DNA from 3 places in the Pedobacter ginsengisoli genome. Region 3 is predicted to be linked to each of the others. Evidence: riboswitches for the same ligand, from Rfam matches in the RefSeq annotation. Region 3 holds a riboswitch; each other region holds the start of a gene.
What was found. A riboswitch is a leader RNA that binds a small molecule or an ion and turns the genes downstream of it on or off. The one in region 3 is predicted to bind S-adenosylmethionine.
Positions count from the first base shown of each region.

Region 1: another riboswitch for S-adenosylmethionine. It lies ahead of CPT03_RS00950 (SusC/RagA family TonB-linked outer membrane protein); the one in region 3 lies ahead of metH (methionine synthase).
Region 2: another riboswitch for S-adenosylmethionine. It lies ahead of CPT03_RS09525 (O-acetylhomoserine aminocarboxypropyltransferase/cysteine synthase family protein); the one in region 3 lies ahead of metH (methionine synthase).

Region 1 covers NZ_CP024091.1:250,076-260,213, reverse strand. Annotated here, with positions in the region: gene CPT03_RS00970 (bifunctional aldolase/short-chain dehydrogenase) at 1-1,787, opposite strand, end outside; gene rhaT (L-rhamnose/proton symporter RhaT) at 1,816-2,895, opposite strand; gene CPT03_RS00960 (GntR family transcriptional regulator) at 2,992-4,020, opposite strand; gene CPT03_RS00955 (alpha-L-rhamnosidase) at 4,074-6,740, opposite strand; SAM riboswitch class I at 6,908-7,016, shown strand; gene CPT03_RS00950 (SusC/RagA family TonB-linked outer membrane protein) at 7,266-10,138, shown strand, end outside.
Region 2 covers NZ_CP024091.1:2,307,558-2,317,695, reverse strand. Annotated here, with positions in the region: gene CPT03_RS09550 (putative LPS assembly protein LptD) at 1-642, shown strand, start outside; gene CPT03_RS09545 (competence/damage-inducible protein A) at 654-1,901, shown strand; gene CPT03_RS09540 (dihydrolipoamide acetyltransferase family protein) at 1,952-3,274, shown strand; gene CPT03_RS09535 (homoserine dehydrogenase) at 3,340-4,581, opposite strand; gene metX (homoserine O-acetyltransferase family protein) at 4,589-5,647, opposite strand; partial or broken gene CPT03_RS09525 (O-acetylhomoserine aminocarboxypropyltransferase/cysteine synthase family protein) at 5,669-6,972, opposite strand; SAM riboswitch class I at 7,213-7,326, opposite strand; gene CPT03_RS09520 (trans-sulfuration enzyme family protein) at 7,485-8,603, opposite strand; gene CPT03_RS09515 (lipocalin family protein) at 8,721-9,209, shown strand; gene CPT03_RS09510 (FadR/GntR family transcriptional regulator) at 9,333-9,998, shown strand; gene CPT03_RS09505 (MFS transporter) at 10,038-10,138, shown strand, end outside.
Region 3 covers NZ_CP024091.1:3,906,755-3,916,892, forward strand. Annotated here, with positions in the region: gene der (ribosome biogenesis GTPase Der) at 1-488, shown strand, start outside; gene CPT03_RS16055 (S41 family peptidase) at 491-2,065, opposite strand; partial or broken gene murQ (N-acetylmuramic acid 6-phosphate etherase) at 2,253-3,058, shown strand; gene CPT03_RS16065 (hypothetical protein) at 3,065-3,634, shown strand; gene CPT03_RS16070 (Bax inhibitor-1 family protein) at 3,683-4,435, shown strand; SAM riboswitch class I at 4,809-4,918, shown strand; gene metH (methionine synthase) at 5,037-8,696, shown strand; gene metF (methylenetetrahydrofolate reductase [NAD(P)H]) at 8,758-9,711, shown strand; gene CPT03_RS16085 (META domain-containing protein) at 9,906-10,138, shown strand, end outside.

The DNA.
Region 1 (10,138 bases), 1.7 Mb from region 3:
TAACCTGCGTTGTTTGGTCCTGATACCAATGCATTTTTACTAACTATATTTAATACATCGCCACCAATGGCTTGTTTGCGCATTATTTTTACCCCTTCCTGAGTAACAAGAAACTGACCCTTTACCAGGATATCATATAACAGATCCCAATCTTTCTCAGTATGCTCTTCAATAGGTTTTGAGATTGAGATACCCGCACAATTTACTACTATATCTACCCCTCCAAATTCCAAACTAGCCTCTTCAAAGGCATTTTTTATACTTGTTGCATCAGTTACATCTAATACCACAGCAGTATAAGCATCCTTTCCAAACTCACTGTTGAAGCTGTCGTTAGCTTTTTGTAATCTGCCTGCATCATTGTCATTAATTACGGCACACGCACCTTCTTCAATAAATTTACGGGCAATGGCCTTACCAATTCCACCGGCGCTGCCAGTAATGAGGGCTACTTTACCTGAAAGTGGTTTCGGCTTAGGCATTCTTTGTAGTTTTGCCTCTTCCAAAAGCCAATATTCTATATTGAATGCTTCCTGTCTCGGTAAAGAAGTGTATTCAGATATGGCTTCAGCGCCTTTCATTACATTAATGGCATTAGTATAAAACTCGGCAGCAACTCTGGCAGTTTGTTTATCCTTTGAGAAAGAGAACATTCCTATTCCGGGATATAATATAATTACCGGGTTAGCATCACGTATGGCTGGGCTATTATCGTGTTTACAAGAATTATAATATTCGGCATACATGTTACGGTATGCTTCAAATTCAGGCGCTAATCTTTCTTTCAATGCTTTCAGATCGCTGATCTCTTCATTGGGCTTAAGTTTAAGAACAAGCGGACTTATCTTGGTGCGCAGAAAATGATCAGGACAACTTGTTCCCAATGGAGCCAAACGATCCAGATCATTAGAGTTAATAAACTCCAGCACTCTTGCATCGTCAGTAAAATGGCCTGCCATATGTTTTTCACTTGAGCAGAAACCTCTTAATACAGGAGCAATGGCAGCTGCTTGTTTGCGACGCTGGTTTTGTCCGGCACTTTCAATTTTCTGGCCTCCAAATACAGGCTTCTTTTTACCATAGTTGGCTTCCAGATATTCAGCACATTTTTCTATTACTTCAAGTGTATTGATATAACTTTCGAAAGCGGTATCTCCCCAGGTAAACAAACCATGTGAGCCTAACATTATACCCCTGATTCCAGGATTATCATCTAAACATTTACGCAACTGCAATCCAAGCTCAAAGCCTGGTTTTTGCCATGGCACCCAGCCAATTGTTCCGTTAAATAATTCTTTGGTAATGCGTTCACCATCTTTAGCTGCAGCTATCGCAATTGCAGCATCAGGATGCAGGTGATCAATATGCTTAAAGGGTAAAAAGCCATGCAACGGAGTATCAATAGATGGAGCTTTAGATTTCAGATCATATATACAATGATTAAACAATTCAACCATTTCATCTTCATAGGCAAGTCCTCTGTAAATATTTTTAAGATTTCGCAGGCTATCTACATACAATGCGGCTAACCCGCTTTGTTTTAATGTACCTAAATCACCTCCAGATCCTTTAACCCACATTATCTCGGTCTCCTGCCCGGTTAAAGGGTGCTTTGCAATTGCCTTACAAGAGGTATTTCCACCTCCATAATTTGTAAGCCTCAAATCGGCACCCAGTAAATTTGAACGGTAGATTAACAATGCAACCTCATCACCGGCCAATTCAGCAGCCTTTGCATCATCCCACAAATAACTTACATGTTTAAAATCAGTTGTTCTAACAGTCATAAAAATATTTCATTAATTAAATTTGCATTTACCTGATTGAGTTTCCGTAGCCAACAACTAGCACAGAAATAATAATAATAGCTATACCGGCTATAACGGTACCGAAAGTTCTTTTCTTTACTCCCGACCACTCTTTTAATACAAGCCCCCATGCGTTGGCAATTAAAATGATAAACGCCATGTGCAATATCCAGGAGCTAGCCCCATTACCCAATTTACTTTCGCCCATACCATAGAAAAAGAACTGTAAAAACCATGTGGTTCCTGCCAATGCAGAAAATATGTAGTTCTTTAAAAGAGGTGTCTTTTTATTTGTATAATCACCAAATGTTTTATTGCGGAAATTCAAGATCATACACCAGATCAGATTGGTAGTTAACCCTCCCCATAATATAAGGATATAGGTTACATTGTTCTGAAAAAGGAACTCCCCTTGCCCAGGATGTGTACTTTTCCAGATTTCATTTGCTGTATTGGCCATTTCTTTTCCGGCATCAATACCAAAAGCAAAACAGGCACTCAGGATACCCGAAATGATAGATACAATAAGTCCCAGACCAATTTTATATTCATTATTAGATGGATCTGCCTTACCTGCAGCTATCAGGTCTTTTTCTTTCATTCCGCCGGCCTTACCACATACTATAATACCTACAACACAGATTGCCAAACCAAGTAAAACCATTTGCCCCCAATGGCTGTTCAGCATATCAGTTAAACTGTCCTTTCCGGCCTTTGGATTAAAATTATAATATACGGATGGAATCAGGGCTCCGAAAACAGAGCACAATCCAAGGATAATGGAGCTTCCTAATGATACCCCAAGGTACCTTACACCTAAACCATAAGTTAAACCGCCTATGCCCCATAATGCCCCAAAAAAATAAGTAAGCAATAAGATTTTGCCATTTGTTGTAGCAATGATATCTGCAAACCCAGGTATAGTAAGCCATGCTGCCAAAGGCGGTACAAGCAACCATGAAAATATACCGCCTACAATCCAATAACTCTCCCAGGCCCATCCTTTAACTTTCTTGTAAGGAATATAAAAACTACCAGAGGCAAAGCCTCCTATAAAGTGGAAAATGACCCCGAAAATTACTTGCATACTTAGTGAACTTATATTTGGTTAAAATAATAGTCCTAATTTATACAAGTAGATTTTTAAAACTGTCATGTACTATCATGAACAGGGTAAAAAAAGTTAAATTGATGCTCTGCGGGTATAGTAAAAAGGCACTTCGATATGACGCCTTGAGTTATCGAGGATAAGATTTGCTGCCACCGTACCCATAAATTTAAAATCAGTAGAAATAGTGGTAATGCCGTTCAGCAATATTTTCTTTAATGGGGTTTCATTGTATGATATTACACCAACATGCTTTCCTATTTTATACTTCATATTTATAAGCCTTTCCAGTAAAATTACAAGGTCGGCTTCCATTAGGTTAATAAAAGCTTCACCCTCGCTTATTGGCTCAACAGATATATCACTTACTACATGATGAGAAAAAGCATACTGCTGACAAAAGCGATGGAATCCATCCAATATTTCTTTTGGGAAATAGCTTCTTTTAGGGAAAATGATTTTTAAAGTATGGTATTTACTTAATTCATTACGAGCCTGTTCTAGTGCATCGTAAATGTTTTTTTCAAAATTCTCATAGGCGGCGCCATAATCACCATCAACTCCCTTGATCTTTTTATCCAGTAAAATCAATTTTTCTTTTGGAATGGTATTGATAATGTCTCTGGCATACTCTTCGCCTTCAATAAAATGAGGGATAATCACATAGTGAGAGTACTCTTCTTTTTTGTCGTTCAGGAATCTTTTAAAAAGTCTGAAATCATTGTTATAAATATAGAAATCGACAGATACATCATCACCTAATGCTGCAATAAACGCATCGTAAACAATCTTTTTGTGTGCGCTAAGTTTATTAAAAAGCAGGAATACTTTTAGTTTTTGCTTAAAATCTATATTGGCAATATAATAGCCTTTACCGGGAACCGAGTTAATTACCCCTATGTTTTTAAGGTACTTGTAACCCTTTTCGGCAGTATCGCGCGAAATTTCCAGTTTATAGCTCAGCTCATTAATTGAAGGCAATAAATTGTCCTTTTTTAACTTTCCCTGCTCAACGGACTTTATAATCGCACTGGATAGTTGCAGATACTTTGGTGTTGCAGAATACTCATCAATATGAATAAAATCAAAAAACTTAGTCTTCATCTTCCTAAAAGTAAGTAATTTAATGCAATTGCACTATTTCAGACTAATAAGTTCTATTTAATTTCAAACTGATATTTACCTGCTCCAATGTTTAATTTAGCCAAAACTGCTTTGCCATCTCTGTAGGCTTTTTTATTACCCGTTAATGGGAAAGTTATGGTAGCGCTTGAATTTGCCGGAATAGTTACAGAATAGATTACCGAATTACCAGCCCTTTTCCATGAAGACACAATTTTGCCATAAGGCCCGTCGTGCTCAGCCTCGAAATGTTCTAATCCGGAAACAAAATTAGGACGAAGCTGCACATTCTTAAATCCAGGTTGCTGTTCATCAGGATGAATTCCGCCCAGACCTTTAAAGAACCAGCCTCCAATTTCGCCAAACATCATATGGTTTAAAGAAATATCTCTTTCGGCTTTAATATCCCAGTTTTCATATAAGGTAGTTGCTCCGTTCACAATCCACCATCCCCATGATGGGTAAGTATCCTGGGCAGCAAGTTTGTATGCAGTTTCTGCCTGTCCATTATCGCTCAAAGCATTTAAGATTGCTTTTGCACCTAATACACCCACATCAAGGTGCATCCCATCGGCCGCAACTCTTTTAGCAAGGTTCTCTGCAACTTTTGCTACAAGTTCATTTGGTACCAAACCCCATTGCAAAGCAACACTTAACTCAGTTTGTACACCTGATGCATAAATACCTGTTGCACGGTTTAAATACTTATCGTTTATCGCTTTTTTTATTTTCTCGGCAAGGTTGCTGTAATAACTATAGTCGGCCTGCTTACCAAACATTTTTGCTGCTTTTGCCAGGATAACTGCATCTACGTAGTAATAAGTAGAAGAAGTATATTCTAATGAAGATTGCGATTTAACAGGTACCCAATCGCCTCTACCAAATGTTGTTAAGCCCGTAGGACTGATTTGCTCTATATAATTCACATATCTTTTAATGCTGTTATAAGAATCTGACAGCAACTTACTATCTCCATAAAACATGTATATGTTCCATGGAATAATAGCAATTGTACTTGTCCAGTCGGTTCCATTTGCCGATCCATAGCCCCAGCCACCAGTAGGGATAATATCAGGGAGTACCCCATTTGGTTGTTGCTCATCTCTGTGGTCTGCCAGCCATTTTTCATAAACTGTAATGCCATCAAAATTAAACAGGCCAGTCTCAACAGCAAAATGCCCATCACCCGTCCATCCATTCTTTTCTCTCTGCGGGCAATCTGTAGGATATCCCATCAGGTTAGATAAGTAAGAATTATTAGTAGCCCACCATAACCTGTCAATCAGTTTGTTTGATGAACTTATTTTACCCGTAGGGGTAACATCACTATGCATAAAATAACCAGTGATACTTTCTTTTGTTAACTGAATTGGCTTGCTGCTGGTTACTTCAACGTACTGAAATCCCTTGTAGTTAAACTTAGGCATAAATTCAAGCTCCCCTTTACCGGATAAGGTAACAATATCTGTTTGAAAAGGATCTGTATTGTCTTTTGGACGATAGTAAACATCAATATTTGATAAGTCTACCCTACCGTTTGGATACAAACGTTCGCCATGCTTAATGCGGATAACAGTTCCTTCCTCTCCGCTTACCTTAATTTTTGTTACCCCCGAAATATTACGTCCCAGATCAAAAACATATGCAGTGTCATTAATCTTCTGCATAGTTTTAGAAGGAATTTCTTCAACATTTCGAATTGGCTGCATTACCTGACTTACTACATTGTTTGATGGTGCAGCTCTTAACGAAATGCCATTCCACTTTTTGTCATCAAAATCGGCAGTATTCCAACCTGGTTGTTCTTTACGCGCATCATAATGCTCAGCAGTATAAATGTTGTTAAGTACTATCGGGCTTGAACTTGTTTTCCAGTCACCTCCAGAGGTAATTACATCAACAGATCCATCATTGTAAGTAATCCTTAAATCCAGACAAAAAGCCGGCCTTGCTCTCCATGGGGCTTTATCAAAATTCCAAACACCTATAGACTGATGATTATACCATCCATTGCCAAGTAAAACGCCAACCGCATTTTTACCATTTTGAAGCTGAGAAGTAACATCATACGAAACATATAAGTTACGTCTGTCAAAACGGGTATACATAGGATCTAATCTGTGGTTTCCTACTTTCTTCCCATTCAGGTATAACTCGTACAAACCTGCAGCGGCAATATAGGCCCTCGCAGATTTTATCTTTTTAGAAGGTTCAAATACTTTTCTGAAATATGGTGCTTCCCTTTTATCGATATCGTTTCCATCACTAATCCAAGTACCTTTCCAGTTGTCAATCTTCATCATTCCTGTTTCAAAGCTCACTACCGGACCTGACGAAACTGGTTTACCATCTTTATCCCAAAGCTCAACAGACCAATAATACTTAGTAAAAGGCTCTAATGTTTTGCCTTTATAATTAATAAGGTTGGCAGACGATGTTATTTTGCCAGACTCCCATGAAAGTCCTTTTTTTCTTGCTACTTCTGATGAGTCTTTGCCCACAATAATTCTATAGGCCGTTTGTTTTGCACCCTGACGATTATCGGCCATCATCCATGACAAGCGAGGGTTTAACAGGTCTACCCCAATTGGGTTTATCAGATGCTCACATTGCAAACCAGAAGGTTTAACTTCATTGGCATTTGCTTTTTCGATGGTAGAAAAAGTAAATAGCACCAGCAGGAAAGAATAAAGGTATCTCATTAAAATAATTCAAGTAAAGTTTAGTGTGTTTACAATGTTAATTTTCTTAGTCATTTTCAGCAACCCGTACTGTCCTGCTCAAAATACAGAATATTTATTTTATGAATTTCTATAGGATTAGTAGATTATTCTTATATTTGTCCCAGCAAATGGTTCTTAAAACTTCCTGCTTATCAAGAAAGACTGAGGGATTGGCCCTATGATGTCTTAGCAACCTCTACAATTTATTGTAAAAGGTGCTAATTCCACTTCGCTGCAAAGCGAAAAAGATAAGATTAAACAGCAAACGCGAGTTTATCCATCATCATAACCAAATCTAATTCTGTTCACGACAAAGTATGGAAGGGCTGACCCAAACTATAAATGTATAAAAACATGAAACAGAAAGTACAATTACAAGAAATGCGCTGCTCCTCTCCTCCTCAGTATCCTCTAACTGGTCTTATGATCGGTCAGCAACGAATGCACTGTTGCTCTATTTAATACAACCAAAAGATTTAATATTAACCACTTTATTTAATTCAAATGTTAAAAATATACAAAATTTTTGCAGGGATCCTTATATCCTTTTTTTTCCTGCAAACCGTACAGGCACAATCTGTTAAAATAACAGGAACTGTTACCGGAAACCCAGATGGAGAGACCATTCCGGGAGCTTCAATTATTATAAAAGGAAAAAAAAGCGGCACAACTACAGATGGTAACGGCAAGTTTTCTCTTGCTGCAGACGTTAATGATGTGCTTAGTATATCTTATCTGGGATATGCTACAAAAGAAATAACCATTACCGCAGCAACAGCTACATTAAATATTACACTTGATGTAGCCTCAAACGCTTTAAGCGAAGTTGTTGTTACCGCCCTTGGTATCTCTAAGGAAAAGAAATCATTAGGATATGCAGTGCAGGAATTAAAATCTAAAGATATTGCTACTGCAAAGGAAACGAACCTGATCAATTCACTTGCCGGAAAAATTGCCGGTGTGCAAACAACAAATAGTCAGGGTGATATGGGTTCATCAAGAATTATTATTCGAGGTGAAACTTCAATCTCAGGGAATAACCAGCCTCTTTTCGTAGTAGACGGGGTTCCGGTTGATAATTCGCAGAATCTGGGTATAGCTGGGTCAAGAGATTTTGCCAACACCATTTCTGATATTAATTCGGAAGACATTGAATCTATCAGCGTGCTTAAAGGTCCAAATGCTGCTGCATTATACGGATCTCGTGCTGCAGCCGGTGTTATTCTTATTAAAACCAAAACAGGCAGAGGCCAAAAAGGTTTAGGTATAAGTGTAAACTCAAACACTACATTTTCAAATCTGTTAACACTGCCAGACTATCAGAACTCATTTGGGCAAGGTACAAGCGGCAAATTCAGCTTTGTTGATGGAAAAGGTGGGGGCGTAAACGATGGTGTTGATGAAAGCTGGGGGCCAGCTTTAGATGGCCGTTTAATACCTCAGTTTAACTCTAAAGGTGTAGCGGTGCCATTTATTGCTCATCCAGACAATGTTAAGAATTTCTTTGAAACGGGCTACGCACTTAACAATGGTATTGCTATTGCAGGATCAGGCGAAAAACAAGATGTCCGTTTCTCTTACAACAACCTTACCCAAGGTGGCATATTACCAAATTCATCTCAGGATAAGAATTCATTATTACTAAATACCTCATACAGGATCACGCCTAAATTAACGTTAAATGCATCTGCCAATTATATAAAAAGCAATGCTGATAACCTTCCTGCTTCTGGCGGAAAACGCGCAACGGGACCAATGCTTCAATTTACATGGTTTGGAAGACAGGTAGATGTTAGCCAGCTTAAAAACTATAAAGATGAAAACGGAAACGATTTTAACTGGAACAACAGTTATTATAGCAACCCGTACTTTATAGCTTACGAGAATACAGTTGGTCAGAAACGTGATCGTATTATTGGTAATGCTGAATTGAATTATAAAATTACCAGCGCACTTTCAGCAAATTTTAGAACAGGAAACGATTATTATACTGATCGCAGAAAGATCAAAATTGCTTATGGAACTAACGGTACTCCATTTGGTTCTTATGAGGAAGATGCATATACTGTTAATGAAAACAATACAGAGGGTCGTTTAGAGTTCAATAAAAAACTAAACTCAGATTTCTCAATAGATATTTTGGGTGGTGGAAACATAAGAACCTCTACTTTTGAACAAAACGATCAGAAAGCAACAAAGCTTGCAGTAAACGGCTTATATACCTTAAGCAACTCAAGAGACCCGTTGGTGTCTTCAAACTTTTACAGCAAACTTAGAACCTATAGTTTATTTGGATCAGCCCAGTTAGGTTTTAGAGACTATGCATACCTTAACTTAACCGCGCGCAATGACTGGGACTCTAGCTTACCCGAGCCTAACCTGTCTTATTTCTACCCTTCTGTTAACGGAAGTTTAATTCTTACAGAAGCTTTTGACATTAAAAGTGATGTGCTCAGCTTTGCCAAAATAAGAGGGGGATGGTCTAAAGTAGGAAAAGCAACAGATCCTTATCAGCTAATTAATACCTATAGTTTTACTGCGCCGTTTGATGGTAATCCACAACAATCAGCCAATACAATCGATCTTAACCCAAACCTTTTGCCCGAAATCACCAAATCAGCTGAGGCTGGTGCTGAAATTGGATTGTTCGACAATAGAATTAAGCTGGATCTGAGTGTATACAACACCAACAGTATTAACCAGATTTTAAAAGTTGACGTAAGTTCAGCAACGGGATATACACAAAAACTTATTAATGGTGGAAGCATCAACAATAAGGGTATTGAAATCCAATTGGGTCTAACTCCAATTAAACAAAAAGACTTTAGCTGGGACATTAATTTGAACTATTCACGTAACCGCAGTAAGGTTACTGAACTTGATAAAGAAGGACGCATTAGCAGTTATACCATAGGTACCAGCGGAACTCTTGATGTATTGGCAGCCGTTGGCCAACCTTATGGCACTTTCTTTGGAACTGCTTATCAGCGTGATGCTGCCGGACAAGTTATTGTTGGTGCTAATGGCACCCCACTTATCGATCCTGCAAAGCAGATTCTTGGTAAGTTCACTCCAAACTGGATAGGCGGAATTACCAACAGCTTTACTTATAGAAACTTTAATCTGAACTTCCTTGTAGATGCAAGAATTGGTGGTAAAGTTTTCTCAGGCACTAACTCTACCGGAACTTATACAGGGGTACTAGCCAGTACAATGAGAGGTAGAAATGCAGAGAATGGCGGGCTTACCTATACAACCGGGGGTGTTACCTATAATGACGGGATGATTTTTGATGGCGTTTTGGCCGATGGAACTAAAAACACCAAAGTTATCTCTGCTGAAGAGTATTATAAAGCTACAACCAAATCAAATGAGGA
Region 2 (10,138 bases), 1.6 Mb from region 3:
ACTGATAAGTTGGGTATTAATTATTATGGTACTTTAGATCCGTATAGGTATACTGATACGGTGGATGTACTGACAGGAAGAGTGAGCAGAAAGCTTATTGACGACTATGTATGGAATGTAGGTAAGTTACCACGCCTTACCAATTTTGGTTTCTCTTTTAATTATAGTTTGAATCCGGAAGCTTTAAAGAGGAAGAACGAAAATGAACAAAATTTAAAAGATAAAGCGGCCAAGACCGGGATGACCCCTGAACAGTCGGAGGAACTTGCTAAAGTAAGTAGGGATCCTAATGCATTTGTTGATTTTAAAATTCCATGGAACTTTGCCTTTAGCTATACTTTTAATTACAATACGGATAGAGTGGGGCAAAACTCGACTATAACGAATACATTGAACTTTAATGGGGATGCCAATATCACCACAAAATGGAAAGTTCAGTTTAACTCAGGATGGGATTTTAAAGCGAGCACTTTCTCGCAAACCTCTTTGGCCATATACCGCGATTTACATTGCTGGGATATGAGCTTTAGCTGGATCCCTTTTGGTGCCTACCAGTTCTATTCTGTTGATATCAAAGTAAAGGCATCTGTACTTCAGGATTTAAAACTGAGCAAAAGAAAGAATTACTATACCAGATTCTAATATTTGAATTTATGCTAGCTGAAATAATAACCATTGGAGATGAGATTCTTATTGGTCAGATTGTAGATACTAATTCAGCCTGGATGGCTAAAGAACTTAATCTGATAGGTATTAAGGTAAAACAAATTACTTCTGTATCTGATGATGCAGAACATATTACTGAAGCGTTAGCACTTGCTGAAAAAAGAGCTAAGGTGATTCTCATTACCGGAGGGTTAGGCCCAACTAAGGATGATATAACGAAAATAACGTTAGCCAAATATTTTAATATGGGCTTTAGAAGGGATGAAGCTACACTAGCTCATATTACTGAGATTTTTAGGAGGCATAATAGGCCAATGATTGAATCTAATAATATGCAGGCCGATGTTCCTGATGGCTGCACTGTGATCAAAAATGAAAATGGAACAGCGCCATGTATGTGGTTTGAGCATAATGGTAATATTATTGTATCTATGCCGGGTGTTCCTTTTGAGATGATGTACCTGATGCAGGAACAAATTCTTCCACGGTTAAAAGAATCATTTAAACTTCCGTTTATTGTTCATAAAACGATACTTACTGCCAACATAGGAGAGTCCTTTCTGGCAGTAGAAATTGAGCAAATTGAAAATAGCTTACCTGAGCACATTAAGCTTGCTTACTTACCAAAGCTAGGGCAGGTACGCTTAAGGCTAAGTAGTACCGGTCCAGAAGAAACAGTACTGAAGGAAGAGGTTGAATATTATGCTCAGCAGATTATTGCCAAAGTAAAGAAATATGTAGTTGTAGAAGAGGATATTGCCCTTGAAAAGGCAATTCTAAATATAATGAATGAGCGAAAGCTTACTTTATCGACCGCGGAAAGTTGCACTGGCGGATACATAGCTCAGCTGATTACTCAACATCCAGGTTGTTCTTCTGTTTATATTGGAGGGGCTGTAGTATATTCTAATAAACTTAAGGAATCAGTTTTGGGTGTAAACCCTGAAACCCTAAATAATCATGGTGCTGTTAGCGAACAGACTGTAAAAGAAATGGCTCTGGGAGCATTAACGCATTTTAGAACGGACTACGCTGTAGCTGTAACAGGAGTTGCAGGTCCGGATGGTGGAACGCCGGGTAAACCGGTTGGTACTGTGTGGATTGCGGTGGCAAGTAGTAGCCGTGTAATAGCAAGGTTATTTAATTTTGGAAATAAAAGAGCGCAAAATATAGAGCGTTCAGCCATAGCGGCTTTAACCATGATTTTGAATGAACTTAACCAATATGGGGATTAAGTGTTCAAAATACTTTACTTTTGCATCCGATATCAATCATGAAATAAAAAATGGCTCAATACGAATTATTGTTACCTAAAATGGGGGAAAGTGTTGCAGAAGCAACCATCATTAAATGGGTTAAACAGCCCGGAGATATGATAGAGATGGATGATACGGTTCTGGAAATAGCTACAGACAAGGTTGATTCTGAAGTTCCTTCGCCAATATCAGGTAAACTAATTAAACAGTTGTTTAAGGAAGATGAAGTTGTACAGATAGGTACTGTAATCGCAATTATAGAAACAGATTCTGATGCGATAGAAGAAGTTGTAGCCGCTATGCCGGTTGCCGAGCCCATCGTTGAGAGTATCCCGGGGACAGAACAATTGGTTTTTGAGGAAACGGCAAAAAATCCTGTAAGGGATAATAGTTCTGATCGTTTTTATTCTCCTTTGGTAAAAAACATAGCAGCACAGGAAAATATTACAGTCAGCGAATTAGATGCTATTTCTGGTACAGGTGCTGAGGGACGTTTAACTAAGGATGATTTATTGAATTATATCCAAAGTAAAAAGGGAGGGGCTCCTATAGTTGCCCAGGTTTCAGAAGTAGCTAAAGCTGATGAGCCTGGTAAAGGAGAACCTGTTAAGCCTGTATCTCAGCCGCTGACAAGTGTAAGTGGTGGTGATGAGATTATAGAGATGGATAGGATGCGTAAGTTAATTGCCGAACATATGGTAATGAGTAAACAGACTTCACCTCACGTAACTTCATTTGTTGAAGCTGATGTTACTAATTTAGTTTTATGGCGCGATAAAGTAAAAGGCAGTTTTGAAAAACGTGAAAATGAAAAGATTACTTTTACTCCCTTATTTATAGAAGCTGTTACTAAGGCTATAAAAGATTATCCAATGATCAACGTTTCTGTAAATGGAACTCAGATTATTAAAAAGAGAGATATTAACATTGGGATGGCTGCAGCTTTACCTAGCGGCAATCTTATTGTTCCTGTTATAAAAAATGCAGACCAGTTTAATCTGGTTGGATTAACTAAATCAGTAAACGATTTGGCTAAACGTGCCCGTATCTCTAAACTTAAGCCTGATGAAACGCAAAATGGGACCTTTACATTAACTAATGTTGGTTCATTTGGTAATGTGATGGGGACGCCTATTATTAATCAGCCTCAAGCAGCTATTTTGGCTGTAGGTGCGATTAAAAAGAAACCGGCTGTTTTAGAAACAGAATTTGGCGATGTAATAGCAATACGCCACATGATGTTCCTTTCACTTTCATATGATCATAGAGTTGTTGACGGTGCGCTGGGCGGCTCTTTTGTAAGAAGGGTAGCAGACTACCTGGAAAACTGGGATATAAACAGAGAAATATAAAGCTATATAAAGTAAAAGGCCCCATATGGGGCCTTTTCACTATCAAAACAAAGCAAAAATAATAACTAGTTAAATATCACTTCTTCTTCAGAAACCTTTAGGATTTGCTGTTCAGTGTAAGTGTACCTACCAGTATGGGCAATAAAAATATCCTTTTGCTCAAGTAGGTTCCAGTTAGCCAATAGGCTTTTTAAGCTAACATTTCCAATTACATATTTGTAATCGTTACGGGAGAACCGCTCAATAATATTATCTACCTGAAGCTTTTCAAGGGTATACTCATGTGTATAACGCAGATAAACTTCAATGTTTACATTATCGGTATGAACTAAACCATTATGCTGATGATATTTCTTATACTCGTATCGGTAATCATATCTTAGCGCAGCTATATCCGATAATACTGCTGCACCGGTAGGGTGGCCGCCGGCACCTTTTCCAAAGAAAAACTGTTTATCAGCAAAGGCAGCCTGCACAGTTACACCGTTATACTCGTTTTCTACATTGTATAAGAAATCATCAGATTTTACAAACTTTGGCAACACGTAAGTTACAATCTGTTTGGTGCTTATTTTACGCGCTGTAGGCACCAGTTTAATTTTAAAGTTTTTTTCTCTCGCGTATTTAATGTCGTGCTCCGATAAGTTTTGTATACCTATGTTAAGTATCTTATTTGGATCAATAAAGAGACCGTAAGCGTGAGCCGTTGCAATTGCCAGTTTAAATTTAGGATCGTATCCTCCCACATCCAAAATAGGATTAGATTCGGCAAAACCTAAATCTTGTGCCTGCTTTAGTGCAACACCATACTCCAGATTTTCATTAAATATTTTGGACAGTATGTAGTTAGATGACCCATTAAATATTCCACTTATACCGTGCAGTAATTCATTGTCGTAATACTCTTCCAGATTACGGATAATAGGTATGCTTCCGCAAACGGCACCTTCATATAACAAGGAAGTATTATGTTTTTCTTGCAATTCAACTAGTTCTGCAAGGTGAGTGGCGATCATCTTTTTATTGGCAGAAACTACATTTTTACCACTTATTAAAGCCTTTTTAACGATGTTGTAGGCGATTTCTGCATCATCAATTAATTCAACTATTGTGTTGATTTCATTGTTGTCTAATATTTCATCGTGATTTGTTGTGAAAAGATGTGCTTCAAGGCTACGCTTTTTCTCGGGATTTTTAATAGCTATTTTAACGATTTCGAGGTTTAGGTCCTGACCACGAATAATATCATGTAATCCCTGTCCAACAACTCCAAAGCCAAATAAACCGATCTTAAGTTTCTTACTCATCTAAATACTATGCTGTTTTATGTAATTTAATTATTTTCTTATTTGCACTTTCCTTTAAGAATGTGCCAATTATATTGGTCAATATGTCGGTTTCAATTAAAAAGCCGTCATGACCATATGCCGAACTAATTTTTTGAAGTGCGGCTCCGGGAATGTGATTTGCTAAGAATTCTTGTTCGCAAATAGGAAATAAAACATCGTTTTCAATTCCTATTACCAAAGTATTTGCTTTAACTAATGCTAAAGCATCCACTATACTTGTTCTGCTACGACCCACATTATGGCTGTCCATTGCTTTGCTCAGGTACCAATAGCTATAAGCATTGAAGCGTTTGCATAGTTTTTCTCCCTGATAGTTCTGGTAAGAAGCCGCTCTGAATGAGTCTGTTTTATCATTTACACTTTCTAACTGAGTGGCAGAATAAGCCTCATAGGTACGGTAAGATAATAAAGCAATACTTCGTGCGGCTTTTAATCCTTTTAAGCCACCATCGGGCTGTTGTGCATAAAATGTACGATCAGTGCTTATTGCTAAACGCTGACTCTCATTAAATGCAATACCCCAAGGTGAGTGTACTGCATTAGTTGCTACAAGAATTAAGTTTTCTATCCTTTTGTTGTCTGTTACGGCCCATTCTAAAGCCTGTTGCCCACCTAAAGAGCCACCGATTAAAACCTTAATACTTTGGATACCAAGATGAAGGGCAAGTAAGTGATGAGCAGCTACCAGATCGCGAATGGTGAATTCAGGGAAAGCAAGGTAGTAAGGTTGCCCTGTTACCGGATTTGTACTAAGCGGATTGGTTGTGCCATAATTAGAGCCTAACACATTTGCGCAAATGATAAAGTGTTCATCAGGATTAAATAGATCATTGTTCCCGAAAAGTCCTTTCCACCAGTCTAAAACATCAGCGTTGGCTGTAAGTGCATGACATACCCAGATTACATTATCTTTCTTCGCATTGAGTTTGCCATAAGTTTGATAAGCAATTTCTAATTTGCGTAGTTTTTTGCCGTTCTCCAGTTTAAATAACTTTGTATGCGTATATGTGGCGGTAGTGCTCATTCTTTAGGTATTGTTCTTTTTTTATTTTTTTATTGCTGCAAATGCTTGCTCGAAATCGGCTTTAATATCATCTATATGTTCAATTCCGACAGAAACACGTAACTGGCTTGGTGTAATGCCTGCGGCAATTTGTTCATCATCACTTAGTTGTTGATGTGTGGTTGCCGAAGGTTGTATGATTAAGGTTTTTGCATCTCCAAGATTAGCAAGGTGACTTACAAGTTTAAGGTTATCAACCAATGCTGTTGCTTTTTCTTTATCACCATGCAATTCGAAAGATAATACCGCTCCAAAGCCATTTGTTAAATATTTTTTAGCATTAGCATGGTAAGGACTGCTTTCAAGCCCTGGGTAATTTACACTTTTAACAGCATCATGGTTTTCTAGCCAATTTGCCAGTGCAAGGGCATTATCTACATGTCGTTGTACGCGAAGTGATAAAGTTTCTAGTCCTTGTATTAAAAGGAATGAATTAAAAGGAGATATAGCCGGCCCAAAATCTCTTAAACCCTCAACACGGGCACGAATAATGAACTGAATATTTCCAAATGGTCCGCCGATTCCAAAAACATCATTAAAAATTAGGCCATGATATCCATCCGAGGGATCTGTGAACTGAGGGAATTTACCATTTCCCCAATTGTAATTTCCTCCATCAACTATTACCCCACCTATACTGGTACCATGCCCCCAATCCATTTTGTGGCAGATTGAACAACTACATGTGCTCCATGTTCTAAAGGCTTAAACAGATACCCGGCGGCACCAAAAGTATTGTCTACTATTAGAGGTAGGTCGTGTCTGTTTGCAATAGCAGATAGTTTTTCGAAATCAGCTATACTAAAAGCAGGATTACCAATAGTTTCAAGATATATTGCTTTAGTGTTAGCATCAATTTTTGATTCAAAATCATTGGCGTCATCGCCATTTGCAAACCTTACTTCAATACCCAGTCTCTTGAAGCTTACTTTGAACTGATTGTAAGACCCTCCGTATAAATGCGAAGATGACACAAAGTTATCACCAGCCTGCAGGATATTATTTAAAGCAATAAATTGAGCAGCCTGACCAGAGGCTACAGCCAGAGCAGCAACACCACCTTCAAGAGCAGCAACTCTTTTCTCGAAAACATCAGTAGTTGGGTTCATAATCCTGGTATAGATGTTCCCAAATTCCTTTAAAGCGAATAAGTTAGCGCCGTGTTCTGAGTTTTTAAAACCGTAGGATGTTGTTTGATATACTGGGACAGCTCTGGATCCGGTTGTTGGATCTATTTCCTGACCTGCGTGTACTTGTAGTGTTTCGAATTTATGTGATGTTGACATGTTATAATTTAGTTTAAATGGTTCCTGTAAATTGTTTTTTAGGATACGTTTAGGATATTTTTAAGTTAGAAAACGTATACGATTATTATGCGTACCCCTGCAAGGGGCCTTCCGTATGAATGTTAAATGCAAAAGGAAGATTTGTAGATTAAAGTATGCAACAGCACATGCAGATAGCCTGCTGCGGGCAACAATAATTTAACAGATTCGAAGTAATGGTTACAATTTTCATTTTGTTTCAATTTATCTTTCCAAATGACACCATGTCTTTTGGTCAGGAATTGGCACCTTCTCCATTTTGGGAGGGTTGCCAGTGGGTCAAAGAGCCTGTCTCTCGCCACTTCTTTATAAATCAAACCTTTTACTAAGGAAGGTTGACTTGATTAGCATTCGCTAATTGATACTGCAAATGTAGATTTAAGTTAATAAATATCCAAAATTATATTTTGAATATTTATTAACCATTTGATCTTTAGGTATATGTGTTATTTTTTTGGTAATATGAGAGCTCTCTATCTTGCCAGAGCCTGATCTAAATCTGCTATTAAATCGTCTATATGTTCAAGCCCAACAGATATCCGAATTAAATTTTGTGGTGTTTTTGTATCCGGCCCTTCAACAGATGCACGATGTTCTATTAAACTTTCAACTCCACCTAAACTTGTAGCTTGTGCAAATAACTTAACTTTATTAACTACTTTCCTGGCCTGATCAGAACCTCCTTTAATTAATACCGAAAGCATGCCGCCAAATCCTGCCATCTGTTTTTTTGCAATTTCGTGTTGAGGATGGGTAGATAGACCGGGATAATAGACCGCTTCAATTTCAGGGTGTTTATTAAGATGTAGTGCTAATGCCATTCCATTATTGCAGTGCCCGTGCATACGATACGCCAAAGTTTTGATGCTTCTCACTAACAGAAAGCAATCGAATGGAGAAGGAACTGCGCCACCAACCTGCTGTACATTTCTAATCTTTTCCCAGAATTCGTCTTTCTTTGCAGTAATAAGAACACCTCCAAGTACATCACTATGACCTCCAATGTATTTTGTTGAAGAGTGCATTACAATATCGGCGCCAAAGGCTATTGGATTTTGTAAACAAGGTGAAGCAAAGGTGCTATCGCATGCAAGGATAAGGTTGTTCTCCTTAGCAATTCTGGACACCCCTGCAATATCCGTAATTTTTAATAACGGATTGGAAGGAGTTTCTACCCAGATCAGAACAGTATTCTCTTTAATAAACCTTTCTATATTATTAAGGCTAGTAAGGTCTACAAAGTCAATTTCAAGGATATCTTTAAAAATGGTTTGCAACTGTTTTTTAAAGCCCCAGTACATATCATCAGGTGCAATGATATGGCTTCCGGGTTTTAAGGCCTGAAAAACCGCCATTCCTGCAGTATTTCCAGAAGAAAAAGCACAGGCTTCTGCACCTTTTTCTAATTCTGCAAGTGCATTTTCCAAGGCTGATCTATTTGGATTACTTACTCGGCTATACATGTGTCCACCAGAGTAGCCACCGTCTTCATCCCTAAGAAATGTGGTTGATAGATTTATTGGAGGAGTTACATCACGGGTGCTTACTTTATATAAATTTCCGGCATGTATTGCAAGTGTTTCTGGCTTCATTATTACGGGGTTAAAGTTAAGATCGGGCACTAGGTATAACAAAGTTAAGGGTATAAAACTATTCGGCTTAAGTTTTGGCAAGATTTATGTAATTGAAATATCAAATTAAAGAATAATATGAAAAGAATACTACTGATAGCAGCCATTTTATGCAGTTCGTTAATGGTTTTGCAAAGTTGCTCACCTAAAGGCGGTGCAACTCAAAGTTTAAAGAAAGGTAATGTAACAGGCAATTGGGTATTAAATGATATTACGTTTGAAGGCTTGCCGCAATCAGCAGTAAAATCATTGTTTGATGAAGGTTCGTATACTTGTTTTCAAGGAAGTACCTGGAGTCTGACAAATAGCGGAAACGGAAGCTATACTTTGCCAGGTGGTGGTGCATGTACTGCAAAAACACAAAAAATATACTGGTCAGTAAGTCCAGCCGATGAGACATTCCAATTCAAAAAGATCTTTGAAGGTGAAAAGGCCAAAAATGTAACTTCTGGTTACAGATCAGTATTATCATCTACTGATGGAAATACAATGGTGATCAAATCACCGGTTGAGTACGGAGCAAAAACAGCTTACATTGTGCTTAATTTTACAAAAGCAGCAAAATAAGAAGAGGATAGATTGGTTTAGGGAAAAGGGTTCAATTTAATTGAACCCTTTTTTTATTTATTTTTTTGCAGAATGTATTTAAATTTCTACATTTGAATTCATCTGATGATATGATGAATTAGTATGAAATATCCGATACAGAAAAAATCACTTGCAGACGAGGTTGCAGCACGATTGAGTGAACAGATCTCGTTGGGACAGTATAAGGTAAATGAGCAGTTGCCCATAGAACCGGAGTTGATGAAGAACTTTGGGGTAGGGCGGTCGACCATAAGGGAAGCCATAAAGATCTTAGCAAACTCGGGGTTACTAAGGGTTCAACAAGGTGTTGGAACTTTTGTAGACCAGCTTACAGCAAATAGAGAGCCTATGGATTTGAGGCTTAAACGTGCTAATGTGAGGGATTTGGATGAGGTGAGGCAATTGCTTGAAATGAAGATAGCAGAAAAAGCAGCATTAAATCGTACCGACAGCGATATTGCGACAATAAAAACTCATTTGCAAAATCGAAAAAGAGCAGCAAAGGAGGGAAGGGTGGAAGAATGTATTGAAGCAGACGTACAATTTCACATATCAATTGCCGAAGCATCAAAAAATGAAATACTGGCCGATCTGTATAAAGCTGCATCTATTCACTTAAAGAATTGGTTTCTTCAAACACATTCAGATGTCTGGGTCTTTGAAGAAACTTATGTTTATCATGAACAGCTGCTAAAAAGTATCATTGCCGGGGATCCTAAAAAGGCATGGAGTATAGCTGCAAAAATATTAGGACACGTATCTCAATAAAAATTTAATATAATTCATCAGATGATCTGATCAAGAAATATGGAAAAAGCATCTTTTACAAATACTACAGCTATTGATACCAAAGGAATAGCGCAACAAACAATATTCTCTATTTTATTTACTATAAGTTTTACGCATTT
Region 3 (10,138 bases):
AAGATGTAAACATCTTCCACCTTGCAGAGAAAAACAAAAAAGGCGTTGTAGTGCTGGTAAACAAGTGGGATTTAATAGAGAAAGACAACAAAACGGCTAAAGCTTTTGAAGACCAGATCCGTCAGAAATTACAGCCATTTACTGATATCCCAATTATTTTCACTTCAGTAGTAACCAAACAACGTATTTTCCAGGCAATAGAAACAGCGCTTGAAGTATATAAAAACAGAAGCAAAAAAATCCCTACATCTAAGTTAAACGATGTAATGTTGCCGATTATAGAGAACTATCCGCCACCTGCGTTAAAAGGAAAATACATTAAAATAAAATACATTACACAGATCAACGGAACATCTCCAATGTTTGCATTCTTCTGTAACTTACCTCAATACATTAAAGAACCTTACAAAAGGTTTATAGAAAATAAGCTTCGCGAACATTTCAATTTTAGCGGAGTGCCAATCCAGATTTATTTCAGACAGAAATAAGCTTATTGCAAGCTTGTTAACGCCTGTTTTACCATAGCATCACTTAGGTTAAGCGCTTTATAATAACCCGCATCACCTAAGTGATACTTGCATAAAAGCACCTTCATATCATTTAAAATAAGTGGTTTTGCCAAAGCCAGCTGCTTTTGGTCAACAACCACATTCCGGTTCTGGATATACTTCAGCAGATCCCTATAGTCAGCATCGCTCACATTAAAAGTAGCCAGGTTCTGCTCAATAAACGGAGCCGAGTACCTGCTGGCCAGAACATCGTAAACAAAATCAAACAATATCTTTTTCGAGGCCAGCGTAGTATAACATTTGTTATACCCCATGGTATCCATTTTAACATAAATATCAGGCTGTATGCCACCAGCAGCAAATCTGCCCTTTACACTATCCTTTTTAACTAACCTTTTTGAAGTAAGCTCGCCATCATTAAAGCGGTTCTCAATCTCTTCTTGATAAGCTTTATAGCCATCTTTATACGATTTCTGTATGCTTCTGCCCGATGGGGTATAGTAACGTGCAATGGTTAAGTTCAATGCCGACCCATCTACAAAAGGAAACTGCTCCTGAACAAGCCCTTTACCAAAAGACCTGCGTCCAATAATAAGGCCCCTGTTAAGATCCTGAACCGCACCTGCCAGAATTTCGCTGGCCGAAGCCGTATTTTCATTAATCAGCACTACCAGCTTACCGTCTTCAAACTCGCCACCACCCGTAGCCACATAATCCGTACGTGGCTCATGCTTTCCCTCTGTATAAACAATCAGCTTATTTTCCTCAAGAATTTGATTGGCCAACCCGGTAGCAGCCGTTAAATATCCGCCGCCATTATCACGAAGATCGAGCACCAGTTTTTTCATCCCCGCAGCCTTAAGCGACTTAATCGACTCCACAAAATCACGGTCGGTTTCAGAACCGAACTTACTGATCCTCACATATCCAACCTCATTATTCAACATATACGAAGCATCAATACTGCTCACAACTACCCTGGCGCGTTTTACAGTAAAAACAGTTGCCAGCGTACTGCCCGGATGCACAATAGTCAATTTTACCGCCGTACCTTTTTTCCCTTTAATTTTGCCAATCATCTGCTCGCGTGGCAAAGCCTGCCCGCTTACAGCAATTGTATCTATTTTAATAATCCTGTCGCCCTGCTTTATTCCTGCTAAAAATGCCGGCCCATCTTTAATTACATTGGTAATCAGCAGTGTATCATTCAAAATATAATACTCAATACCAATCCCTTCAAAATTTCCATTTAAAGTTTCGGCAAATTCATTTGCTTTTGCCGGCGGAAGATAGATGCTATGGGGGTCCAGTTTATGCAATAAACTATCAATAGGCAGGTTATTTAAACTATCGGCATTAACCTCATCAACGTAGTTTTTATTGATGATATGAAGAATTTCGTTCACCTTTTGGGCATTGTTATCTGCCACATAAGTTACCTTTTGGAAGTTGTACCCCTGGTCCTTCAAAAACTTGTACCCAAAAAACATCCCACCTATTAAAGTTACAGAATAAGTGAGGGCAATTAAGAGATTATATCGGGTATTCTTTTTCATTGGTAAATACACCGTAAAGGTACAAAATTACACTGTTATATAATAAATTAACCTCTTCTGATTTACATTTGTTTAGTATTTTTTCTATTACTTCGAAACTTACAATCAATTCTCTAATTTTGAATTGATTTCCCCTATTATTTCCGCGTTAACAAGAAAATCACGAATTTTAACAAAAATTAGACTAATGATAAGAGTAACCGAGCAAGAGTCAACGTACCACGATATTGATAAAATGTCTGTACTGGAAATTCTGAAGGGCATAAATGATGAAGACAAAACAGTACCTGATGCTGTGGAAAAGGTAATTCCCCAGATAGAGAAACTGGCTTCTGCTGTTGCCGAGCGAATGATAAAGGGGGAAGGTTATTTTACATCGGCGCCGGTACAAGCGGCCGGTTAGGCGTTGTTGACGCATCAGAATGTCCTCCTACCTTTGGCGTTCCGTTTGATTGGGTGGTTGGGATTATTGCCGGTGGCGACACCGCTATACGCAGGGCCGTTGAAAATGCTGAAGATGATGACAAACAAGCATGGCTTGATTTGCAGGAATTTAAAATAGATGCTAACGACTGTTTAATTGGCCTTGCCGCATCGGGAACCACACCATATGTTATTGGTGGGCTAAACACTGCACGTAAAAATGGTGTTTTAACCGGTTGCATTGTATGTAATGAGGGTGGCCCTATAGCTGCAGAAAGCGATTTCCCCGTTGAAGTTGTAGTTGGCCCTGAATTTTTAACAGGATCTACCCGCATGAAATCTGGAACTGCACAAAAACTGGTGCTGAACATGCTAAGTACTACTGTGATGATAAAACTGGGCAGGGTAAAAGGCAATAAAATGGTGGATATGCAACTGACCAATCATAAACTGGTTGACAGGGGCACGCAAATGGTAATGGACGAACTGAAGATAGATTATGAACATGCCGCCGACCTGCTTATCCGTTACGGAAGCGTACGCAAGGCGGTCGAATCTACTCATAAATAACCCAACATGCACGAAATAGAACCTTACTATCAATGGCGCGATGATTATATCGCGTCAGAAGATGAGCGTTCGCCATTCTACAACACTGAATATTCGGAGTTTTATTTCGATAAACAGCTGTATAATTTTCTTATTCACCCCCAGTGGGACGATTTCGGATCAAGCACCATGTACCTTAAAGTACTTTTTGTTGATTACGACAGAAATTATGCAATAATTGAGTTTATTGGCGAATGGAACGATGCTATTGGCAACGACATTATGCTCCTGAAGCGCGAAATCATTGAACTGATGATGGACGAAGGCATAAACAAATTCATACTGATCGGCGAAAACATACTGAACTTTCACGCTTCTGAAGATAGCTACTACGAAGAGTGGTTTCAGGAAGTGGAAGACGGATGGATTACAGGGGTTAATTTCCAGGAGCATGTGATCAATGAATTCCGCAGCAGTAATATCGATTACTACATCAATTTTGGTGGCGAACTTGACGATATGGCATGGAGAACCCTAAAACCACTCCAGTTTTTCAAGAAAGTTGAAGAAATCCTGACAAAAAGGCTAGGGGCATAGCTTTTGTTAGAATGAAACAATTTGTATCTTTAAATAAATTTAAAACACATGAATAATAACAATAATAATGATTGGTCGCAACAATCGGTTTTCGTAGAAGACTTAACCGGTAAGGTTGCCAAGAAATTCTTTGCGAATGTTTTTTTATGGATGTTTGTAGCACTAAGTGTTTCTACAGTAGTAGCATTTTATCTGGCTACCAATACCGAATTGCTTCGTACTTTTTTTGATGCTCAAACCGGAAAACCTAATATACTTGGCTGGGTAGTGATGCTTTCGCCTCTTGGAATATCATTGGTGATGAACGGAGGACTAAGCAGGTTGTCGTATGGTGCCATAGTTGGTCTTTTTATACTATTTGCGGCATTACTGGGCATAAGCCTTAGTTCTGTTTTGCTGGTATATACTTCTGCTTCTATCATTAGCTGCTTTGCAGGCGCTGCCGGAATATTCGGTATAATGGCATTTATGGGCTATACCACTAACGTTGATTTAAGCAAATTTGGCCCTATCTTAATGATCGGGGTTGTAGGCTTAATTATCGCAAGTGTGGCAAACATATTCATTCAAAGCGAAGGCTTTAGCTTGTTTATGGCTTATGCAGGTATTGCTATTTTTACTGCATTAACAGCTTTTCACGTTCAAATGTTAAAAAGAATTGGACAGGGAATAGAAGAAAGCGGCGCGCAAATGCTTGATACTGATGCTAAAAAACTAGCCATCATTGGTGCAATGTCACTTTACGTCACTTTCATCAACATATTCTTATCATTATTAAGAATATTCGGCGACAGAAGATAATAACCTGTTTGTTAAACCATATTGAATGAAAGGCCAAGCTGCTCAGCTTGGCCTTTTTTATGCTATCATTTAAATGTTAAGCCAAAAATATAGGTCGGTTAGGTAAAAAATCGAACTTTTTTCAGCGTTTATACATAACAAAATTGGCCACATATTGCTCCATCATTGTACAAACTCCTTCAAACCACTGTAATTCAATGTGTTCCAAAAGCTTAATTTTAACACATTTTTGCACGTTAAAATTTTGCTGTACAACCCTCAAATTCCAAAATAAAATTTCGATGCCTATTGCTAATTGGCTCTTCCGTACAATTTTATACTGCTTTAGCAGCCTAAATTTTGGAAATGATTTTTCTTTGTTGCACCTTTGTAAAGCTTATAGAGAAAGACGGAGGGATTAGACCCTGCGAAGTCTTAGCAACCTGTGCTTACAAGGTGCTACATTCTACTGGAGCCAAACCATCGGTTCCCGAAAGATAAGTTAAAAGTCGACACCTAAACCGGACTTTTCGAATAAGCTTTGTATGTAATAAGTTCGGCACTTGTTTAGGCTCAGCCTCTATCAACTTTAGCTTGTTACCTACTCATATTACTATTAAAAATGGACATTAGAGCAGAGTTAGAAAAACGTATCCTGATCATTGATGGTGCGATGGGCACTATGATACAACGTTACGTCCTTTCTGAAGAAGATTTCAGGGGCGAACGGTTCAAAGATCACCCCTGTGATGTAAAAGGTAATAACGATTTACTGAACATTACCCGTCCTGATATCATTAAGGCCATTCATACCGAATATTTAAAGGCCGGTACAGATATCATTGAGACCAATACTTTTAGTACCCAACGCATTTCGCTGGCCGATTACCAGATGGAAGAGCTTGATTATGAAATGAGCTTTGAGGGGGCAAAAATAGCAAAAGAGGCGGTTAATGAGTTCATGGCTGCCAACCCCGACAGGAAATGTTTTGTTGCAGGTGCTGTAGGCCCTACCAACAGAACCCTGTCTATTTCTCCGGATGTAAACGACCCGGGTTTCAGGGCACTTACTTTTGATGAGCTGGTTGATGCTTACTATGAGCAAATCCGCGGATTGGTTGATGGTGGCTCAGACCTGCTTTTAATAGAAACCATTTTTGACACCTTAAATGCCAAGGCTGCCATATTTGCCATCAAAAAATACGAGGAGATAATTGGCCGTAAAATAGAGATCATGATCTCCGGAACCATTACGGATGCTTCCGGAAGAACTTTATCAGGGCAAACTGCCGAAGCTTTCTTAAACTCAGTAATCCATGCCAATCCTTTAAGCATAGGTTTTAACTGCGCTTTAGGGGCAAAAGACATGAGGCCGCACATCGAAGAGCTTTCTGCCAAAGCAGGATGCTATGTTTCGGCATATCCTAACGCAGGCCTGCCAAATGAGTTTGGTGCTTACGATGAAATGCCTCATGAAACCGCTCATCTGGTAGAAGATTTTATTCAGCATGGTTTTGTAAATATTGTAGGTGGCTGCTGTGGAACTACCCCTGATCATATCGGTTGCATAGCCGAAAAAGCTAAAAATGTAGCGCCACGTAAAATACCTGAACTAGCGCCTCATATGCGTTTAAGCGGATTGGAGCCGGTTACCATAACTCCTGAAAGTATTTTTGTAAACATTGGTGAGCGTACAAACATTACAGGTTCTCCAAAATTCTCCAAGCTCATTTTAGGTGGGGATTTTGAAGCTGCACTGGCTGTTGCGCGTCAGCAAGTTGAGGGTGGTGCACAGGTTATTGATGTGAATATGGACGAGGGGATGATTGATTCTGAAGCCTCGATGACTAAATTCCTGAACCTGATTGCGTCTGAACCTGATATTTCCAAGCTACCAATCATGGTCGATTCATCTAAATGGTCGGTTATTGAGGCAGGGCTTAAATGCCTGCAGGGGAAAGGAATTGTAAACTCCATCTCTCTTAAAGAAGGTGAAGAAAAATTCCGCGAAAGCGCCCGCAAAATCATGACTTACGGTGCTGCTGTAGTGGTTATGGCTTTTGACGAGCAGGGACAGGCCGATAATTACGAAAGAAGAAAAGAGATCTGTAAAAGATCTTATGATATTTTAGTTGATGAAATAGGCTTTCCGCCTCAGGACATCATTTTTGACCCGAATATCCTTACCGTTGCTACCGGCTTAGAGGAACACAACAACTATGCGGTAGATTTTATAAATGCTACCCGTTGGATTAAGGAAAACCTTCCCCATGCAAAAGTAAGTGGTGGTGTTTCGAACATTTCCTTCTCATTCAGAGGAAATAATACCGTTAGGGAAGCGATGCACTCCGCATTTTTATACCATGCCATTAAAGCAGGTTTAGACATGGGGATTGTAAATGCAGGTATGCTTGAGGTTTATCAGGAAATTCCGCCAGAGCTTTTAGTGCTTGTTGAGGATGTATTGTTAAACCGTCGTGAAGATGCTACTGAGCGATTGGTTGAGTTTGCAGACACCATCAAATCTAAAGGAAAAGAGATTGTAAGAGACGAGGAATGGCGTAAAACCAGCGTTGAAGAAAGACTTTCTCATGCCCTGGTTAAAGGTATTATAGAATACCTTGATGCCGATGTGGAAGAGGCACGTCAGAAATACGACAGGCCAATTCAGGTAATTGAAGGTCCTTTAATGGATGGGATGAACATTGTGGGCGACTTGTTTGGAGCCGGCAAAATGTTCCTGCCACAGGTTGTAAAATCTGCCCGTGTAATGAAAAAAGCCGTGGCCTACCTGCTGCCGTTTATTGAGCAGGAAAAACTGAACAACCCGGATCAGGATCAGAATTCATCAGCCGGAAAGGTATTGATGGCTACTGTAAAAGGTGACGTTCATGACATTGGTAAAAACATTGTGGGCGTTGTTCTGGCATGTAATAACTTCGAAATTATTGACATGGGTGTAATGGTCCCTGCACAGGATATCATTAAAAAAGCCAAAGAAATAAATGCAGATATTATTGGTTTAAGTGGTTTAATTACCCCATCGCTTGATGAAATGGTTCATTTTGCCAAAGAGATGGAGCGCGAAGGTTTTACCATTCCTTTAATTATTGGCGGTGCTACTACTTCCAGAATCCATGCTGCCGTTAAAGTTGCGCCTAACTATTCCGGCCCGGCTATACATGTGCTGGATGCATCAAGAAGTGTAACGGTGTGCAGTACTTTAATGAACAAAGATACCCGCGACGAGTACATTCAGGGAATCCGCGAAGAATATGACAAAGCACGTGAAGCGCACTTAAACAAACGCTCTGATAAACGCTTTAAAACAATTGAAGAAGCCAGACAGGATAACTATAAAATAGATACCTCACTGGTTGCTCCTGCCCCTTCTTTTACGGGAACCAGGGTATTTGAAAACTTCCCGCTTGAAGAGCTGGTACCTTATATAGACTGGACTCCGTTTTTCCAGACCTGGGAACTACGCGGCAGTTATCCGCGTATTCTTGAAGATAAAGTGGTGGGCGATGAGGCTAAAAAGCTTTTTAGTGATGCCAAAGCTTTGTTAAAAAGAATTGTTGACGAGAAGTTACTTACTGCAAAAGCGGTAATTGGTTTCTGGCCGGCATATGCAAAAGGCGATGATATTGTACTTGATGTGGAAGGTAAAGAGGTGGTAATACATACTTTACGCCAGCAGGCTGAAAAGGTTGCCGGACAGCCGTACTATGCACTATCTGATTTTATTGCTCAGCAGGAAACAGGTGTTCCTGATTATTTTGGTGGCTTTGCACTTACTGCAGGCATTGGTTGTGATGAACTGGTAGCTGAATTTGAGGCCAATTACGACGATTACAACAGCATTATGGCCAAAGCATTGGCCGACAGGCTTGCCGAAGCTTTTGCCGAGAAAATGCATGAGCTGGTGCGTAAAGATTACTGGGGTTATGCAAAGGATGAAAATCTGGATAACGAATCGCTGATTAAAGAAGAATATGCAGGTATTCGCCCCGCACCGGGATATCCGGCTTGTCCGGAGCATACCGAAAAAGGTACTTTATTTGAATTGCTTGATGCGGAGGCCAAAATTGGCCTGCGCTTAACGGAAAGCTATGCGATGCATCCTACCGCAGCCGTAAGTGGTTTTTACTTTGCCCATCCTGAATCAAGATATTTTGGACTTGGCAAAATAACCAAAGACCAGATTGAGGACTATGCTGTGCGTAAAAACATGTCGATAGATGAAGTAGAGAGATGGTTAAGCCCTAATTTAGCCTATTAACACCCTCGTCTTCCTGAATTTATTTCAGGATAACGAATAACATTAAATAAACAGACAAACAATGAAAATTGTAGACCATATTAATAATGCCAAGGGTAAAACCTTGTTCTCTTTCGAATTATTACCGCCTGTAAAAGGCAAAAGCATAGAAGAAATATACAAAGCCATAGATCCGTTGATGGAGTTTAACCCTCCTTTTATAGACGTGACTTATCATAGAGAAGACTACATTTATAAACAGCATAGCAATGGTCTTTTAGAAAAGGTTTCCTATCGCAAAAGACCAGGTACAGTAGCCATTTGTGCGGCTATTATGAACCGATACAAAGTTGATGCGGTGCCTCACCTGATTTGCGGTGGTTTTACCAAAGAAGAGACTGAAAATGCATTGATAGACCTCCAGTTTCTGGGGATAGACAATGTGCTGGTATTAAGGGGAGATGCCCGCCATGCAGATTCTTCTTTTATACCTACTCCAGGTGGCCATGCCTTTGCTACAGATTTACTGCAACAGGTAACCGACATGAACAGCGGAAAGTACCTGCACGAAGATCATTCAGCTTTTAAAACAGATTTTTGTATTGGTGTGGCCGGTTATCCGGAGAAGCATTTTGAAGCACCTAATTTGAAGACTGACTTTAAATACCTGAAACAAAAAGTGGATATGGGTGCCGAATTTATTGTAACCCAGATGTTTTTTGACAACAATAAATACGTGAATTTTGTACAGCAGTGCAGAGAGAACGGCATCAATGTGCCAATTATTCCGGGCTTAAAACCAATCACATCCTCGAAACAGCTGATCAGCCTGCCAAAGGTATTTCATATTGACCTTCCGGAGGAACTCACTGAAGCAGTACAGGCCTGCAAGGATGAGAAACAGGTAAAAGAGGTGGGCATAGAATGGATGATACAGCAATGTAAGGAGCTGATTCAGGTTGGCGCACCGGTATTACACTTCTATACCATGAGTAACCCCGAGCCTACAAAAAAAATAGCACAAGCTATATTCTAATACGACATCACTAGTAAATTCTAATACAATATTACTACTAACACACGTCATCCTGAACTTATTTCATGATGACATGTGTGTTATAAAAAATGTGTAATAAAAAACTTACCCCCTCTCGGCATACTTAAAGCTTAATATTCCTGTTTTTAAAATAGTCTTTGTACCTTTAAGTTAACTCTACTAATTTTACCGCCATGAAAAAACTGACGCTGCTTACTCTTATAATTGCAAGTGCCTTTACTGCATGTACTACCATGAAATCTGGAACAATAGGAACCGGTGGATTGTCGCAATTGGGTGGAACCTGGGAGCTTAATTACATATCGGGACCAAGAATAGCGTTTAACGGCTTATATCCGGGTAAAAAACCGACTATAAAATTCGAAATAGGTGATAAAAAGTTTAGTGGCAATACCAGCTGCAACTC